3 regions of the Bradyrhizobium sp. 62B genome follow, and region 1 is predicted to be linked to each of the others. Evidence: predicted binding sites of a transcription regulator. Region 1 holds the regulator's gene; each other region holds the start of a gene.

Region 1 (5,296 bases):
GGCGCCGAGGTCGCAACCCAACGGTCGTTCTTCATGACGGCGGTGGTGCTGATCGCGGTGATGGTCGATCGCCGCGCCATCACCTTCCGCACGCTGGCGGTGGCGGCGCTGATCGTGCTTGCGGTCGCGCCGGAGGCGCTGGTGCATCCGAGCTTCCAGATGTCGTTTGCGGCAACGCTCGGGCTGGTGGCGCTGGTGCAGATCGGCATGCCGAACCTGCTGGCCTCGCCCGATCATTCGGCCACCGCGCGCGTCGCGCTGTGGGGCGGCCGCGAGATCGCGATGCTGTTCCTGGCCTCGCTGATCGCGGGGCTTGCGACCACGCCCTATGCCGCCTTCCACTTCCATCGTGTCACGCCCTATGGCGTGCTCGCCAATCTCGGTGCGATGCCGGTGGTCTCGGCACTGGTGATGCCGGCGGGGCTGTTGGGATTGCTGGCCGCGCCTTTCGGGCTCGATGGCGTCTTCTGGTGGCTGATGGGCCTCGGCATCGACTGGATGGTCGCGGTCTCGCGCTGGGTCGCGGCCTTGCCGGGCGCGGTCGGCCGCATCCCGGCGTTTGGGATCGCGCCGCTGATCGCCGCGAGCCTCGGCATCATCGTGATGGGCCTGTTGCGCACGCCCTTGCGCTGGTGCGGTGCCGTGGTGCTGCTGACGTCCATCGCGTGGGGCCTGTCGGTGCGGCAGCCCGATATCCTGATCGCCGGGGACGGCGCCAGCGTCGCGGTGCGGGGCGGGGACGGGCGCCTGCACCTGATCAGGACGGGCAAGGACAATTTCATGCTGAAGGAGTGGCTGGCGGCCGACGCCGATCCGCGCGATGCCGGCAGCAGCGCGCTGGCCGAGGGGGTGTCGTGCGACGAGGCCGGCTGCGCCACGCCGCTTGCCGACGGGCGCCTGGTTGCGTTGGCCTCGCGCATCGATGCGCTCGCGGACGATTGCAGCCGTGCCGCACTGGTCGTGACGTCACGGCCCGCACCGCCCGATTGCGCGGCGATGATGGTGGATCGGCAGCGGCTCGTTCGCCAGGGCGCGCTGGCGTTGACACGGCGTGGCGACGGATTTGCAGTTCAGGCGGTGAGGGCGAGGGGCACGAGCCGTCCCTGGTCGCCGGCGGCCGCCGGCGAGGGAGATTTCGAAGGAGCCCTCATGCCGAGGGCGGCGGCTCCGCGCGCCAAGGATGCGACCCCGTCGGAGGCCGATCTTCAGGCGGAGGACTGAGCCTCTGTCAGCCCAGCGGCAGCGGTGTGACGGGCGAACGGCTATCGGCGATGATCTCAGGCTTGTGCTCGCGCTCGCCGACCGGTTGGGTCACGGGCAATTGCAGCACGGTTGCGCGCTGGCCTTCGACGAGCTGAGTCACCAGCACGTATTTGCCATCAGGGAATTCGATCGCGTCGTGATGGCGATCGGGAATGTGCGGATCGATCTTGCCGAACTTGCCGACGCGGGAGTTGACGGTGCGCGTCCAGATCCAGCGGTTGTCGTAACGGACGTTGTCTGCGAAGGCGAGCTCCGTTCCCGGCAGCAGGCAGACCGCAACGGAGAGGTCGGCTTCGGATGCGAAGCCGCGCGTCGAGGTGCCGCGGAAGGTTGTCGTGACGATCGTCTCGCCGACTTCTGCGGGGCGCGTCGCGACGGCATGCAGGCTATAGTCACACATCGGGTGCTCCTCATGTGAAGATAGCGACCCGCGCCTCTCTTGGAGGCACAGGCCTCTGTCAGAGTTTAAACACCAACGCTGTGCTTGGTTGTAGGCAAATCTGCGGCTGGGATCCGCACCCCGCGATCACTTTAACTTTCCCGAATTCGCCAGGAACAAAGCTGGCTGAGGTGCATTACGCCGGCGCCTGTCAGCGACTGCAAAAGCGACACTTCGCATTGCCGGCGCGATCGCGGCGCTGCGCAATTGGGTGTTGCGGACATGGCAATCCGATGGCGCAGCAACGGCCCCGTGCCCCGATGCCGCGACCGCTGCACCCAAACGATCTGGTCTTCCGAACCCGAAACGCCCAGACGCGATGTCGCTGCGGTCCGCCGAAGATGGCCGTGGAGGAGGGGCCAGATAATCTGTGCAGAACCAGAATGATCATCCAGCCGGAGCGGACATTCATCCGCTCCAATCTCAGATCGGCGACGCCGACCGAAGGCGCACGCAGGCGCCAAAACTACTTTCGGACTGAGTTCTTCCGGACTCAGTACTTCCGGTAAAGCCCAATCAGCTTGCCCTGAATCTTCACCCGGTTCGGCGGCAGGATACGCACCTCATAGGCGGCATTGGCAGGCTCGAGCGCGATCGACGCGCCGCGGCGGCGGAAGCGCTTGAGCGTAGCCTCCTCGTCGTCGATCAGCGCCACCACGATGTCGCCGGTGTCGGCGCTCTCGTTGCGCTGGATCAGCGCCATGTCGCCGTCGAGGATACCGGCCTCGACCATGGAATCACCGCGCACCTCGAGAGCGTAATGCTCGCCCGAGCCGAGCATGTCGGGCGGCACGCTGATGGTGTGACTGCGGGTCTGCAATGCCTCGATTGGCGTGCCGGCCGCGATCCGGCCCATCACGGGCACCGCAACGGGCCGCTCGCCCTCGTCCACGGGCGGGCTGGAGCTCGCGCGGATCTTGCCGAGATTGCCCTCGATGACGCTCGGCGTGAAGCCGCGCCGGGCGCCGGCGGCAGCCTGGAGCTCCGGCAGCTTGATCACTTCGATGGCGCGGGCGCGGTTGGGCAGCCGGCGGATGAAGCCGCGCTCCTCGAGCGCGGTGATCAGGCGGTGGATGCCCGACTTCGAGCGCAGGTCGAGCGCATCCTTCATCTCGTCGAAGGAGGGCGGCACGCCGCTTTCCTTCAAACGCTCGCTGATGAACCGCAGAAGCTCGTATTGTTTGCGCGTTAACATCTCGACCAAAGTCCCCCGGTTGATGTCGTTCGATTCCGAGACGATGAGTTCAGCGATAAGCCGCTACATCCTCGAAACAAATCATGAACGGACACTATATGTTCGATACATGTTCCGCAACTGCTTAATTTACCGTGAACGAAGCGCGGTTCGCGGAATGCGTGTGGCCGTGCACTCAGACGGGGAGCCGCAGCACCTCGCAGGGGCTTCCGGCCTCGGCCTTCGGCGCGAAGGGTGGGCGCACGAGAAGTACCTGTGCCGCAGCAAGATTCGCAAGCAGAGAGGAATCCTGATGGCTGACGGGAAGCGCGACCAGCGTGCCGTCGTCGCGCAGCTCGAGGCGCGCGCGCAAGTAATCCTCGCGCTGGTCGTTGGCACCGAGATCGCAGGCGAGCACGGCACGTTCGCGACGATGATGAATCACCGAGCGGCCTGACAAGGCGCGAATCAGCGGCACCATGAACAGGAAGGCGCACACATAGGACGACACGGGATTGCCGGGCAGGCCGATCACGCGCATGGCGCCGAGCCGCCCGTGCATCATTGGCTTGCCCGGCCGCATGGCGATCTTCCAGAACGCCATCGCGATGCCTTCGCCCCTGAGTGCCTGCTGGACCAGGTCGTGGTCGCCGACCGACGCGCCGCCGGTCGTGATTAGGATATCGGCACCGCTCTCGCGAGCGCGGCGGATGCCTGATGTGGTGGCCTCCAGCGTGTCGGCGGCGACGCCGAGGTCGACGGTGTCGGCGCCCTCGCTGCGGGCGAGCGCGTGCAGGGCATAGCCGTTGGAATAGACGATCTGGCCGTGCCCGGGCGCTGAGCCCGGCATCACCAGTTCGTCACCGGTGGCGAGGATCGCGACCTTGGGACGGCGGCAGACGGCGAGCTGCGGGTAATTCATTCCGGCAGCGAGCGCGAGATCGCGCTCGGTCAGACGCGTGCCCTTGCGGAGGAGGACGTCACCCTCACGGAAGTCGACGCCGGCCGGGCGGATGTGCCGTCCGGTGATCGCGGCTTCCTTGATCGTGACGCTGTTGCCGTCCGCGACGGTGTCCTCCTGGATCACGACCGCGTCCGCACCGTCGGGAACGACGCCGCCGGTGAAGATCCGCACGGCTTCGCCGGCGCCGACCGCTCTCGCGAAAGGACGGCCGGCGGCGACCTCGCCAATCACCGTCAGCCGGGAATCGATCGCTGCTGCGTCGGCCGCGCGCACCGCATAGCCGTCCATCGCCGACATGGCTTGCGGCGGCTGCGTGCGCCGCGCCGCGACATCATGTGCCAGCACGCGGTGATAGGCCTCGTCGAGTGCAACCATCTGTTCAGGCAGCGGCTCTGCACCTGCCAGCACCGCGGCAAGGGCGTCGGAAACCGGCATCAGGGCCACGGGCAAAACTCCTGCTCGCACATCGTTCAATGGGGCGGCGAGAGTTCTAGCCGACCGCAGGCGCGAGGCAAAGCAGCGCGCGGGATGATCTATCCTGCGTGATCTCCGTGGTGGAGGAGTGCAAGTTCGTCAGGGCATGATCTGGAAGCCGAGACAGCGCGCCGTGAAGGACGAGAATCACGAGCGCCAACACCGATACGGTCACCGTGCCGCCGGATCGTCCGGACTGATCTCAAATGCGACGTCGGGCGCTTTGGGCCCTTGATCCTTGTCGGGGAGCGGATCGGCCTGCGATTTCAGGTCGGCGGCCTTGCTGATCAGCTTGGCGGAAAGGTCAGAATCCGAGGTGTTTCTTGCGAATTCAAGCAGGAGAGAGGCTTGCTTAGTGAGATAGGTTTTGCCCAGCACGTCGATCAGTCCGATGTAGAAGTCCCAACGGACTCAAGAGTCCGAAGGGCGGTATTCCGTTCCCGGAACTCTGTATAAAAATGCACAAAGTGATCAGGTTCCAAAATTTCAGCAGATTTAGTTCCGGAAGATGTCGCTGCCGGGAGGCCGGGTGGCACCCGCGGCTGGCGTCAGATGCCCAATGCTTTCAAGGCCTTCCCGACGTCGCGCGGCGAGGTCACATGCACGGCCGTCAGGCCGCGGGCCCGCGCGCCTTCGATGTTCTCAGCGAGGTCGTCGAAGAACACGATGCGCTCGGCGGGCACGCCGATCGCGGCGACGACATGGTCGAAAGCCTCCGCATCCGGTTTGCGCAGGCCGATGCTCGATGACAGGTACAGCTCGCGGAAATGACCGAGCAGCTCGGCATATTCCTTCGAGAAATAATCGACATGCGGCCGGTTGGTGTTGGAGAAGGCGTAGAGCGGCATCTCTTTCGCCGCCCGCGGCAACAACTCGGCGATATCAGGCATCTCGCCGGCGAAGATCGCGTTCCAGCCCTCCAGGAACTGGGCATCCGAAATGCCGATCCCCAGCGAAGCGCGTAGCGAGGCGAAATAATCCT
Region 2 (5,296 bases), 110 kb from region 1:
TGGTCGGTGTACTTGCGGGTCTGAAGCGCGCCCTCGATGTAAACCTTGGCGCCCTTCTTCAGATACTGTTCGACGATTTTGCAAAGCGGCTCTGAGAAGATCACGACGCGATGCCACTCGGTCTTCTCCTTGCGTTCGCCAGTATTCTTGTCGCGCCAGGTCTCCGAGGTGGCGATGCTCAAATTCGCAATCGGCCGCCCGTCCTGGGTGCGGCGGATCTCAGGATCCTTGCCGAGATTTCCAACCAGAATGACCTTGTTGACGCTTCCCGCCATCGCCGCTCTCCACTCCGAATGCCACTGATTTCAAAAGGCCGAGCGCGCTGCCCGCGTTCCTCTGCGCCCTGTTGAGGCGACCCTATACGCTTGCGGGCGCCGCTCAGCCCACCACCCCCAAGGTTATCCCCACATATAGCACCGACCTTCGCCACGTTCCAGATTTGTTCTTTCTGGCCGGGACCGAACAGAGCGCCACACGCACTCTGACTTTCACCGGCTAGGGAACCTCCCGGCCGCTCTGCCTGGAGCCTCACACGTTCTAAGCGCATCGCCGGAATTGCGACATCGGCATGATCAGCCTGAATGACCCCGGGCGGCCCACCACTCGTCAAGCACGGATATCTATCTGATATCCTTGGATGATTTAACGATCTAGCTCGCGCCCTCCTCTTCAGGCGGGGCGGGATTCAGGGGTTAAATAAGTCAGTAACCATCACCTTTCCGACCACTGTGGCTTTTCGGATACACAACTTGCGGCTTCAGTGGTGTAAGCACGGCATCAGTTGGGCCGTTGAGTCCGCTGCCCTTCCGTCCGCGGAAGGCAACAACAGAAACTGGGACTGGGATTAGTTGAAAATGAAAAAGGTTTTGTTGGCTTCGGCCTGTTTGTTCGCTCTGGCGGCCCCCGCTTCGGCTGCTGATCTCGCGGCGCGCCCCTACACCAAGGCTCCGGTCGCTCCGATGGCTTCGGTCTACAACTGGACCGGCTTCTATCTCGGTGTCGTTGGTGGCGGCGCTTGGGAAAACGCTTCGGGCGACCCGAAGATGAAGGGCGGCTTCGTCGGCGGCACCGCCGGCTACAACTGGCAGACCGGCAACGTCGTGTTCGGCCTCGAGGCCGATGCTGCGTGGGCTGACGTCAGCGCGTCGGTCACCGGTCCGGTCCTCGTCCCCGGCTTCGGTGTTGCCACGGCGACCCTGAGCTCGAAGACGGATGCGATGGGCACCGTTCGCGGCCGTATCGGCTGGGCCGTCAACAACGTGCTGTTCTACGGCACGGGTGGCTATGCCTGGATCGACAACAAGCTGAGCGCCAGCGCTCTCGGCGTGACCATCTCCGACAGCAAGTTCCACTCCGGCTGGACCGTCGGTGCGGGCGTCGAAGCGTTCTTCGCTCCGAACTGGACCGTCAAGGGCGAGTACCTCTATCGCAGCCTCGGCGGCGAGACCTACTTCTCGGGCGCCCTGCCCACCGGCACGCTCAACTTCCACACCGTGCAGGTCGGCGTGAACTATCACTTCGGCGCCCCGGTCGTCGCCAAGTACTGAGCTTCGACTTAAACGCTACCCGCGCTACGAAAGGCCGGCCTTGTGCCGGCCTTTTTGTTTGCCCTTGCTCGTTGTTTGCCCGCTCGTTCGCCTGCCGCGTTCTACAGTTCCGCGCCCGCCTGCTGCCAGATGCCGCCAGCGCGCCAACATTCCGTTGACGATTCGCAACTCCCTCTGGAAATCCGCGCGCGTTCTTCCTACGTTCGCTGATAACCCCATCGGCGCCGATCCCGGTTCCGGGCGAAGCGCGCCTTCATCATTGGCGCGATCGCGCGTCTTTGGATTCCTTGAGGACCAGCGGGATGGATGAAGTGATCAAGGCGAAGCGCCAACAACAGAACGTGGGCTCCAGCCTGCGCGCAATTACGATCCGTGGCGCGCGCGAGCACAACCTCAAGAACATCGATGTCGAGATTCCCCGCGACAAGCTGGTGGTGTTCACCGGCCTCTCCGGCTCCGGCAAATCCTCACTCGCCTTCGACACCATCTACGCCGAGGGCCAGCGCCGCTACGTCGAATCGCTCTCGGCCTATGCGCGCCAATTCCTAGAGATGATGCAGAAGCCCGACGTCGACCAGATCGACGGCCTGTCGCCCGCGATCTCGATCGAGCAGAAGACGACATCGAAAAACCCGCGCTCGACCGTCGGCACCGTCACCGAGATCTACGACTATATGCGCCTGCTGTGGGCGCGCGTCGGCGTGCCCTATTCGCCGGCCACCGGCCTGCCGATCGAGAGCCAGACCGTCTCGCAGATGGTCGACCGCGTGCTGGCGCTGCCCGAGGGCACCCGCCTCTATCTGCTCGCGCCCGTCGTGCGCGGCCGCAAGGGCGAGTACCGCAAGGAGCTCGCCGAATGGCTCAAGAAGGGTTTTCAGCGCGTCAAGATCGACGGCACCTTCCATGAGCTTGCGGAAGCGCCGACGCTGGACAAGAAATTCCCGCACGACATCGACGTCGTCGTCGACCGCATCGTGGTGCGCGCCGACATCGGCCAGCGCCTCGCCGAGAGCTTTGAGACCGCGCTGAAGCTCGCCGAGGGCCTTGCCGTCGTCGAGTTCGCCGACGCCCCAACGGCGGCTCCCACCGAAGAGAAAAAGAAGACCGCCAAGATCCACGACAAGAGCGGGCCCGAGCGCATGCTGTTCTCGGAAAAGTTCGCCTGCCCGGTCTCCGGCTTCACGATTCCAGAGGTCGAGCCCAGACTGTTCTCCTTCAACAATCCCTATGGCGCCTGCCCGGCCTGCGGCGGCCTCGGCGTCGAGCAGCATGTCGACGAGGACCTCGTCATTCCCGACAAGGAGCTCGCCATCGGCAAGGGCGCGATCGCGCCCTGGGCCAAATCGTCCTCGCCCTATTACATCCAGACCCTGACCGCGCTCGGCAAGCACTACAAGTTCACGCTGACCACCAAGTGGAAGGACCTGCCCAAGAAGACGCAGAATGCGATCCTGCACGGCTCCGGCGAGGACGAGATCAAGTTCTCCTATGAGGACGGGGTGCGCTCCTACGACACCAAGAAGCCGTTCGAGGGCGTCATCACCAACATCAACCGCCGCTACCGCGAAACCGAAAGCGAGTGGGCGCGCGAGGAGCTGGCGAAATACTTCCACGACGTGCCCTGCGAGGGATGCAAGGGTTTCCGGCTCAAGCCCGAGGCGCTCTGCGTCAAGATCGGAGCCAAGCATATCGGCGAGATCTCGGAGCTGTCGGTCAAGAAGGCCGGCGAATGGTTCGAGACCGTGCCCGACGCGCTCAACGCGCAGCAGAACGAGATCGCCGGCCGCATCCTGAAGGAGATCCGCGAGCGCCTCACCTTCCTGCTCGACGTCGGTCTCAACTACCTCACTTTATCCCGCTCCTCCGGCACGCTGTCCGGCGGCGAGAGCCAGCGCATCCGTTTGGCCTCGCAGATCGGCTCGGGCCTGACGGGCGTGCTCTATGTGCTGGACGAGCCCTCGATCGGCTTGCACCAGCGCGACAACGCTCGCCTGCTCGACACCCTCAAGAGGCTGCGCGACCTCGGCAACACCGTGGTCGTAGTCGAGCATGATGAGGACGCCATTCGCCTCGCCGACTACGTGCTCGACATCGGCCCCGGCGCCGGCATGCATGGCGGCCACATTGTCGCCGAGGGCACGCCCGCCGAGATCATGCGCAACCCGAAATCGCTGACCGGCAAGTACCTGACCGGCGAGCTCGAGGTCGAGGTGCCGGAGCGGCGCCCGCCGAACCATCGCCGCACCATCAAGGTGGTCAACGCGCGCGGCAATAACCTCAAGAACGTCACCGCCGAAATCCCGCTCGGCCTGTTCACCTGCGTCACCGGCGTCTCCGGCGGCGGCAAGTCGACGCTGTTGATCGACACGCTGTACCGCGCCATCGCCCGCAAGCTGAACAATGCCAGCGAGGGCGCCGCCCCGCACGATCGCATCGAGGGCCTCGAGCACATCGACAAGATCATCGACATCGACCAGTCGCCGATCGGCCGCACGCCGCGCTCGAACCCCGCGACCTACACCGGCGCCTTCACGCCGATCCGCGAATGGTTTGCCGGCCTGCCCGAGTCCAAGGCGCGCGGCTATGAGCCCGGCCGCTTCTCCTTCAACGTCAAGGGCGGCCGCTGCGAGGCCTGCCAGGGCGACGGCGTCATCAAGATCGAGATGCACTTTTTGCCCGACGTCTACGTCACCTGCGACGTCTGCAAAGGCAAGCGCTACAACCGCGAGACGCTCGAAGTCCTGTTCAAGGGCAAGAGCATCGCCGACGTGCTCGACATGACCGTCGAGGAAGCCGCCGAATTCTTCAAGGCGGTGCCGCGCGTGCGCGAAACCTTCCAGACCCTGCACCGCGTGGGCCTCGACTACATCCATGTCGGCCAGCAGGCGACGACCTTGTCGGGCGGCGAAGCCCAGCGCGTCAAGCTCGCCAAGGAGCTGTCAAAGCGCGCGACCGGCCGCACGCTCTACATCCTCGATGAGCCGACCACCGGCCTGCACTTCCACGACGTCAAGAAGCTGCTGGAGGTGCTGCATGAGCTGGTCGCTCAGGGCAACACGGTCGTCGTCATCGAGCACAATCTCGAAGTCATCAAAACCGCCGACTGGGTCATCGACCTCGGCCCCGAAGGCGGCGACGGCGGCGGCGAGATCGTCGCCTGGGGCCCGCCGGAGGACATCGCGAAGGCGCCGCGGAGCTATACCGGAAAATTCCTGGAGCCGGTGCTGAAGAAGGCGCGCAAGCCGAAGCGGCGGAGCACGAGCGAGGCGGCGGAGTAGCGCCACCCGCTCGAGCGGCCGGCTCAAGCTGCCGGGAAAATTCTCCATGCCGAGCCGAACCTACGCGCTCTTCCGCAACGCGATCCTCGCCGAGCAGCAGGTGACCTGTGTCTACGAGGGCCGCCATCGCGAGCTATGTCCGCACATCATCGGCACCAACAAGGCCGGTGAGGAAGCCGCGCTGGCCTGGCAGTTCGCCGGCGAAAGCAGCGGACCGCTGCCACAATGGCGATGCCTGAAGCTGGCCAATGTCAGCAACGCCCGGGCGCGCGACGGCCGCTGGCACGAGGGCAGCTCGCATCGGAGCACTCAGGCTTGCGTCAAGAACATCGATATCGACATCAATGTTGACGTACGCAAGTTGCGGTGAGCGCTCATTAGTCTACTGGCCGACGAATTCAATGACCGCTTCACCCCGCGCGACGGCTTCGGCGATTCGCGGCATGGCGCTCACACGCTGACGGATCAGCG
Region 3 (5,296 bases), 3.5 Mb from region 1:
CAGCCGCCACGAATCCCGCGCCTGACGAGAGATAGGTCCGCCCCACCGCCGCGAGCGCGGTGAGCAGTGCATATTGCGTTGCCGTGTGCAGCGGGTTCTGACACAGCGCCGAGAGATAGGCGACGAAGATCACGGTACCGATGGCGCTGGTGAAATTCTCGGCGCAGATGGCGAGCGCCAGCGCCCATTGATTGGTGCCGACGATGGCGAGCCAGGAGAAGGTCAGATTGGCCAGCGCCTGCACCACGCCGCCGATCCAGAGCGATGCCGCAAGCGGATAGCGCCGCGCGACGAAGCCGCCGGCAAATCCGCCGATCAGGGTCGCGGCGAGGCCGACGCCCTTCACGATGGCTGCATAGTCGTTGCGGGTGAAGCCGAGGTCGATCACGAACGGCGCGGTCATCGTGCCGGAGAAAGCGTCGGTGAACTTGAACAGCACGACAAAAGACAGCGCGGCGAGCGCGTCTTTCCTCGACAGGAACTCCGAGAAAGCCCCGATCGCCGCGTGCAGCACGCGCGCGAACGCAGTCTCCGTTTTCGTCGCGGCTTCAGCCCGCTCCGATTGCCCGGGCTCGGTTGCGGCCAGCGCCGTGATCGTGCCGATCAGCACCATCGCCGCCATCACCACATAGCCCCACATCCAGGCCGATTGCCGCGGAATGCCGGTGCCCTCGAAGCCGGAGACGATGAACAGCGCGCCCGCGGTCGAGACCAGCATGCCGATCCTGTAGGCGGCGACGTAAGCCGCCATGCCGGCGGCCTGCTCGCTCTCCGGCAGGCTCTCGACGCGGAAGGCGTCGACCACGATGTCCTGTGTCGAGGACGTGGTCGCCACCAGCAGCGCGCCCAGCGCGACGTAGAACGGCGAGCGCGCGGGGTCGGTCATGGCCAGCAGCAGGATCGCGACGATCAGCAAGAGCTGCGAGAACAGCAGCCAGCCGCGCCGCCGCCCGAACGCGCGGGTGAACAGTGGCACATGCAGCGCGTCCACCAGCGGTGCCCACAGGAATTTCAGCGTGTAGGGCGTGCCGACCAGCGCGAACAGCCCGATGGTCTTGAGGTCGACCCCGGCCTCGCGCATCCACACCAGCAGCGTCGAGCCCGACAATGCCAGCGGCAGGCCGGAGGAGAAGCCGAGGAACAGCACGATCAGCACCCGCGGCTGCAGGTAAACGGCAAGACTATCGCGCCAGGAGGTCGCAGGAGCGGCGGCGGGGGAGGTCGCGTCGGGTGCGGTCATGGGGCGGTGTTAGCAGATTCTGGCCGTGATGCCTCTGCTACAAAACTCGTCATGCCCGGGCTCGTCCCGGGCATCCACGTTCCCGGTGCGGCTGGAAGGTCGTGGATGGCCGGGACAAGCTCGGCCATGACGGTGTGGGCTCTACTCCCCCGCCTGAAGCTTTCTCGGGAACAGCTCCGGCGCGCCGGTTGCCACCAGCCGCGGGCCTTCCGCCGCATCGCTCTTGCTGAAATCAAGCTCCTCGATGCGGCCTGCGCGCTTTTCGATCTTGTCGGCGGAGATCAGGATCTGGCGGACGTCCTCGTTCGCATCGGAAAAATGCTTCTGCAGTTTGACCACGCGATCCCTGAGACGACCCAGGTCGTCGCCGAGCTTGATCACTTCGGTCTGGATCTGGTCGGCGGCATCGCGCATGCGCGCGTCCTTCATGATCTGCTGCATCACCTGGATTGCCAGCATCAGCAGCGAGGGCGACACCAGCACGACGCGGGCGCGGTAGGCCTTCTGGATCACGTCGTCGAAGCCGTCATGGATCTCGGCGTAGACCGATTCCGACGGCACGAACATCAGCGCCATCTCCTGGGTCTCGCCGGTGACGAGATATTTTTCGGCGATGTCGCTGACATGCTTCATCACGTCGCCGCGCAGCCGCTGCGTGGCAACGCGCTTCTCCTCGTCGGTGCGGGCGTCATGCAGCGCCGTCATCGCCTCCAGCGGGAATTTCGCGTCGATGCAGAGCGGGCGCTGGTCGGGCAGGAACACGACACAGTCGGGCCGCTTGCCGGTCGAGAGCGTGAACTGGAACTCGTAGGCCCCCTTGGGAAGGCCATCCTGGACGATCGCCTCCATCCGCGCCTGGCCGAAGGCGCCGCGCGATTGCTTGTTGGCGAGTACGTCTCGCAAGGTCGTCACCTGCGTGGTGAGATCGGTGAGGTTCTTGTGCGCGCTGTCGATGATGCCGAGCCGCTCGTGCAGTGCGCGCAGGCTCTCCATGGTGTTGCGGGTCGAATGTTCCATGGACTGGCCGACGCGATGGGTCACCGAATCCAGCCGCTCGTTGACCGCCCGCGCCATCTCGGCCTGGCGTCCCGCCAGTGCCTGGGTCATGGCGTCGACCCGGCCGGAAGACTCGCTCTGGGCGCGCAGCACCTCGCTCAAGCGCTCCTCGAGCTCGTCGGCCCGGATCGCATGTGCCATCGCGAGTTCCGCGCCGCGCCGGCCGGACCGCGCGATGACGATTGCGATGGCCACCAGCAGGATGAGGACGAGGGCCCCGAAGCCGATCAGCGCATCGACGGTGCGCACCGGCCATTCGCCCAGCATGAAAATGATCTCGTTCATGGCGCCTTGTAGCCGATTCGCCGGGCTTTAGCGAACGAAGGGAGAACGTACGCGGTTAATGGTCCCCTAATTTTTATGGTTAACAAAAGACGAAGTTTTATGGTTAGCGAGGGGTTAACAGGGTTCCTGGCCGCATTGACCGCATCCGGCCTGGGGCTTAAATCGCGGCCATGGCCCTCAGAGAAATCATCATCCTGCCCGACAAGCAGCTGCGTCTGGTCTCCAAGCCGATCGAGAAGGTCACCTCGGAGATCCGCAAGCTTGCCGACGACATGTTCGAGACCATGTACGACGCGCCCGGCATCGGCCTGGCCGCGATCCAGATCGCGCAGCCGCTGCGGCTGATCACCATGGACCTCGCCAAGCGCGACGAGAACGGCGAGACCAAGCCGCTGCCGCGCGTCTTCATCAATCCCGAGATCATCGCCTCGTCCGAGGAGCTGTCGGTTTACGAGGAAGGCTGCCTCTCGATCCCCGAATATTACGAGGAGGTCGAACGCCCCGCGAAAGTGCGCGTGCGCTTCACCGATCTCGACGGCAAGGTGCACGAGGAGGACGCCGAAGGCCTCTACGCCACCTGCATCCAGCACGAGATCGATCATCTCAACGGCGTCCTGTTCGTCGACTATCTGTCGAAGCTCAAGCGCGACCGCGTGATGAAGAAGTTCGAGAAAGCCGCCAAGCGCGCGGAATAAAGCGACACGTCTCCAGCCGTCATGGCCGGGCTTGACCCGGCCATCCACGCCTTGCTTCCTTCTCGGCCAAGAACGCGGATGCCCGGGACAAGCCCGGGCATGACGGAGAACCAGAACTCTCACCCGAACGCTGCCACATGCCCCTTCGCCTGATCTTCATGGGCACGCCCGATTTCTCCGTGCCGACGCTGCTCGAGCTCGTCGCGCACGGCCACGAGATCGCAGCCGTCTATACCCGCGCGCCGAAGCCGGGCGGGCGGCGCGGCCTGCAATTGCAGCCGACCCCGGTCGAGGAAGCCGCGCGAAAACTCGGCGTGCCCGTGCTGACGCCAAAGACGTTGAAGACCGAAGAGGCACTTGCCGAATTCCGCGCGTTCGAGGCTGATGCCGCTGTCGTGGTCGCCTACGGCATGATCCTGCCGCAGGCGATCCTCGATGCGCCGAAACTCGGCTGCTACAATCTGCACGCCTCGCTGCTGCCGCGCTGGCGTGGCGCGGCGCCGATCAACCGCGCGATCATGGCCGGCGATGCCGAGAGCGGCGTCATGGTGATGAAGATGGATGTCGGCTTGGATACCGGCGACGTCGCCATGGCCGAGCGGCTTGCCATCACCGACGGCATGACCGCGCTCGATCTGCATGATCGCCTGTCGCGGTTAGGCGCCGATCTCATGGTGCGCGCGATGGCCGCGCTCGCCCGCGGTGGGCTCCAGCTCAGGAAGCAGAGCGAGGAAGGCGTCACCTATGCCGCCAAGATCGACAAGGCCGAGGCGCGGATCGACTGGAGCAAGCCGGCGCGCGAGGTGCTGCGTCACATCCACGGCCTCTCGCCGTTCCCCGGCGCCTGGGCGGAGCTGGAGAATTCGCGCGTCAAGATCCTGCGCTGCGAGCTGGGACAAGGCGCGGGCGAACCGGGCGCGGTGCTCGACGATCAGCTCACCATCGCCTGCGGCGAAGGCGCGATCCGCATCATCGAGCTGCAGCGCGAAGGCAAGGGCCGGATGCAGGCCGCGGACTTCTTGCGCGGCACGCCGTTGAAGGCGGGAGCGAGGTTCAACTAGTCAGCGATGCCCCGCTACAAGCTCACCATCGAATATGACGGCGCGCCGTTCTTCGGCTGGCAGATCCAGGACACGCTGCCCTCGGTGCAGGGCGCGCTGGAGGCGGCCGTGAAGGCGATGACCGGTGCGGATTTGCGCGTGCACGGCGCCGGCCGAACCGATGCCGGCGTGCATGCGCGCGGCCAGGTCGCGCATGTCGACGTCGACAAGCCATTTCCGCCGGGCCGTTTTCGCGACGGGCTCAATGCGCATCTGCGGCCGCACCCGGTCGCGGTGCTGGAGGCCGAGATCGTGCCTGATAGTTTCGAGGCGCGCTTCTCGGCGGTGAAGCGGCACTACCGCTATCGCGTCATCAACACCCGCGCCAATCTCGCCCTCGACATCGGCCACGCCTGGCGCGTGCCGCGCAAGCTCGATGCCGACGCGATGCATGCGGCGGCGCAACGCTTGCTCGGCAAGCACGATTTCACGACGTTTCGCGACACCGAATGCCAGGCCAAGTCGCCGGAGAAAACCCTCGACCAGCTCGACGTGACGCGTGATGGCCGCGAGATCATCATCGTTACCTCCGCGCGCTCGTTCCTGCACAGCCAGGTGCGCTCGATGGTGGGCTCGCTAGTCTGGGTCGGCGAGGGCCGCTGGACCGCGGATGATCTCTCCGCAGCGCTTGAAGCCCGCAACCGCGCCGCATGCGGCATCGTCGCGCCGCCGGACGGGCTGTATCTGATGAAGGTGGATTATTAGGGCCTGATACCGCCACGGATGTTATGCCCGGGACAAGCCCGGCATGACGGCGGAGGGCTGGGCGATATAGGGGCCTACCCAAAATACCGCGTCAAAATCCCGCGATAGACCTTCGTCAGCTTCTCCAGATCGGCCACCGGCACGCGCTCGTCGACCTGGTGCATGGTCTGGCCGACCAGGCCGAACTCGATCACCGGGCAGTAGCTCGAAATGAA

What was found. Region 1 encodes LexA, which represses DNA repair genes until DNA is damaged. Its sites were predicted from a motif close to TGTTCNNNNTGTGTTCNG; they were not measured.
Region 2: uvrA (excinuclease ABC subunit UvrA) is a predicted target of LexA. The motif match lies at 1,737-1,754, and genes of this name have one in related genera.
Region 3: ML401_RS33180 (DNA recombination protein RmuC) is a predicted target of LexA. The motif match lies at 2,612-2,629, and genes of this name have one in related genera.

What each region holds. Positions count from the first base shown of each region.
Region 1 covers NZ_CP092841.2:3,393,401-3,398,696, forward strand. The annotation lists gene ML401_RS15860 (ComEC/Rec2 family competence protein) at 1-1,221, shown strand, start outside; gene ML401_RS15865 (hypothetical protein) at 1,229-1,663, opposite strand; gene lexA (transcriptional repressor LexA) at 2,196-2,897, opposite strand; gene glp (gephyrin-like molybdotransferase Glp) at 3,073-4,284, opposite strand; gene ML401_RS15880 (hypothetical protein) at 4,486-4,692, opposite strand; gene ML401_RS15885 (HAD-IA family hydrolase) at 4,863-5,296, opposite strand, start outside.
Region 2 covers NZ_CP092841.2:3,505,714-3,511,009, reverse strand. The annotation lists gene ML401_RS16450 (single-stranded DNA-binding protein) at 1-275, opposite strand, end outside; gene ML401_RS16445 (outer membrane protein) at 855-1,547, shown strand; gene uvrA (excinuclease ABC subunit UvrA) at 1,850-4,825, shown strand; gene ML401_RS16435 (hypothetical protein) at 4,872-5,195, shown strand; gene ML401_RS16430 (DUF5615 family PIN-like protein) at 5,208-5,296, opposite strand, start outside.
Region 3 covers NZ_CP092841.2:6,904,607-6,909,902, reverse strand. The annotation lists gene ML401_RS33185 (MFS transporter) at 1-1,240, opposite strand, end outside; gene ML401_RS33180 (DNA recombination protein RmuC) at 1,382-2,581, opposite strand; gene def (peptide deformylase) at 2,752-3,276, shown strand; gene fmt (methionyl-tRNA formyltransferase) at 3,414-4,337, shown strand; gene truA (tRNA pseudouridine(38-40) synthase TruA) at 4,344-5,081, shown strand; gene dapE (succinyl-diaminopimelate desuccinylase) at 5,156-5,296, opposite strand, start outside.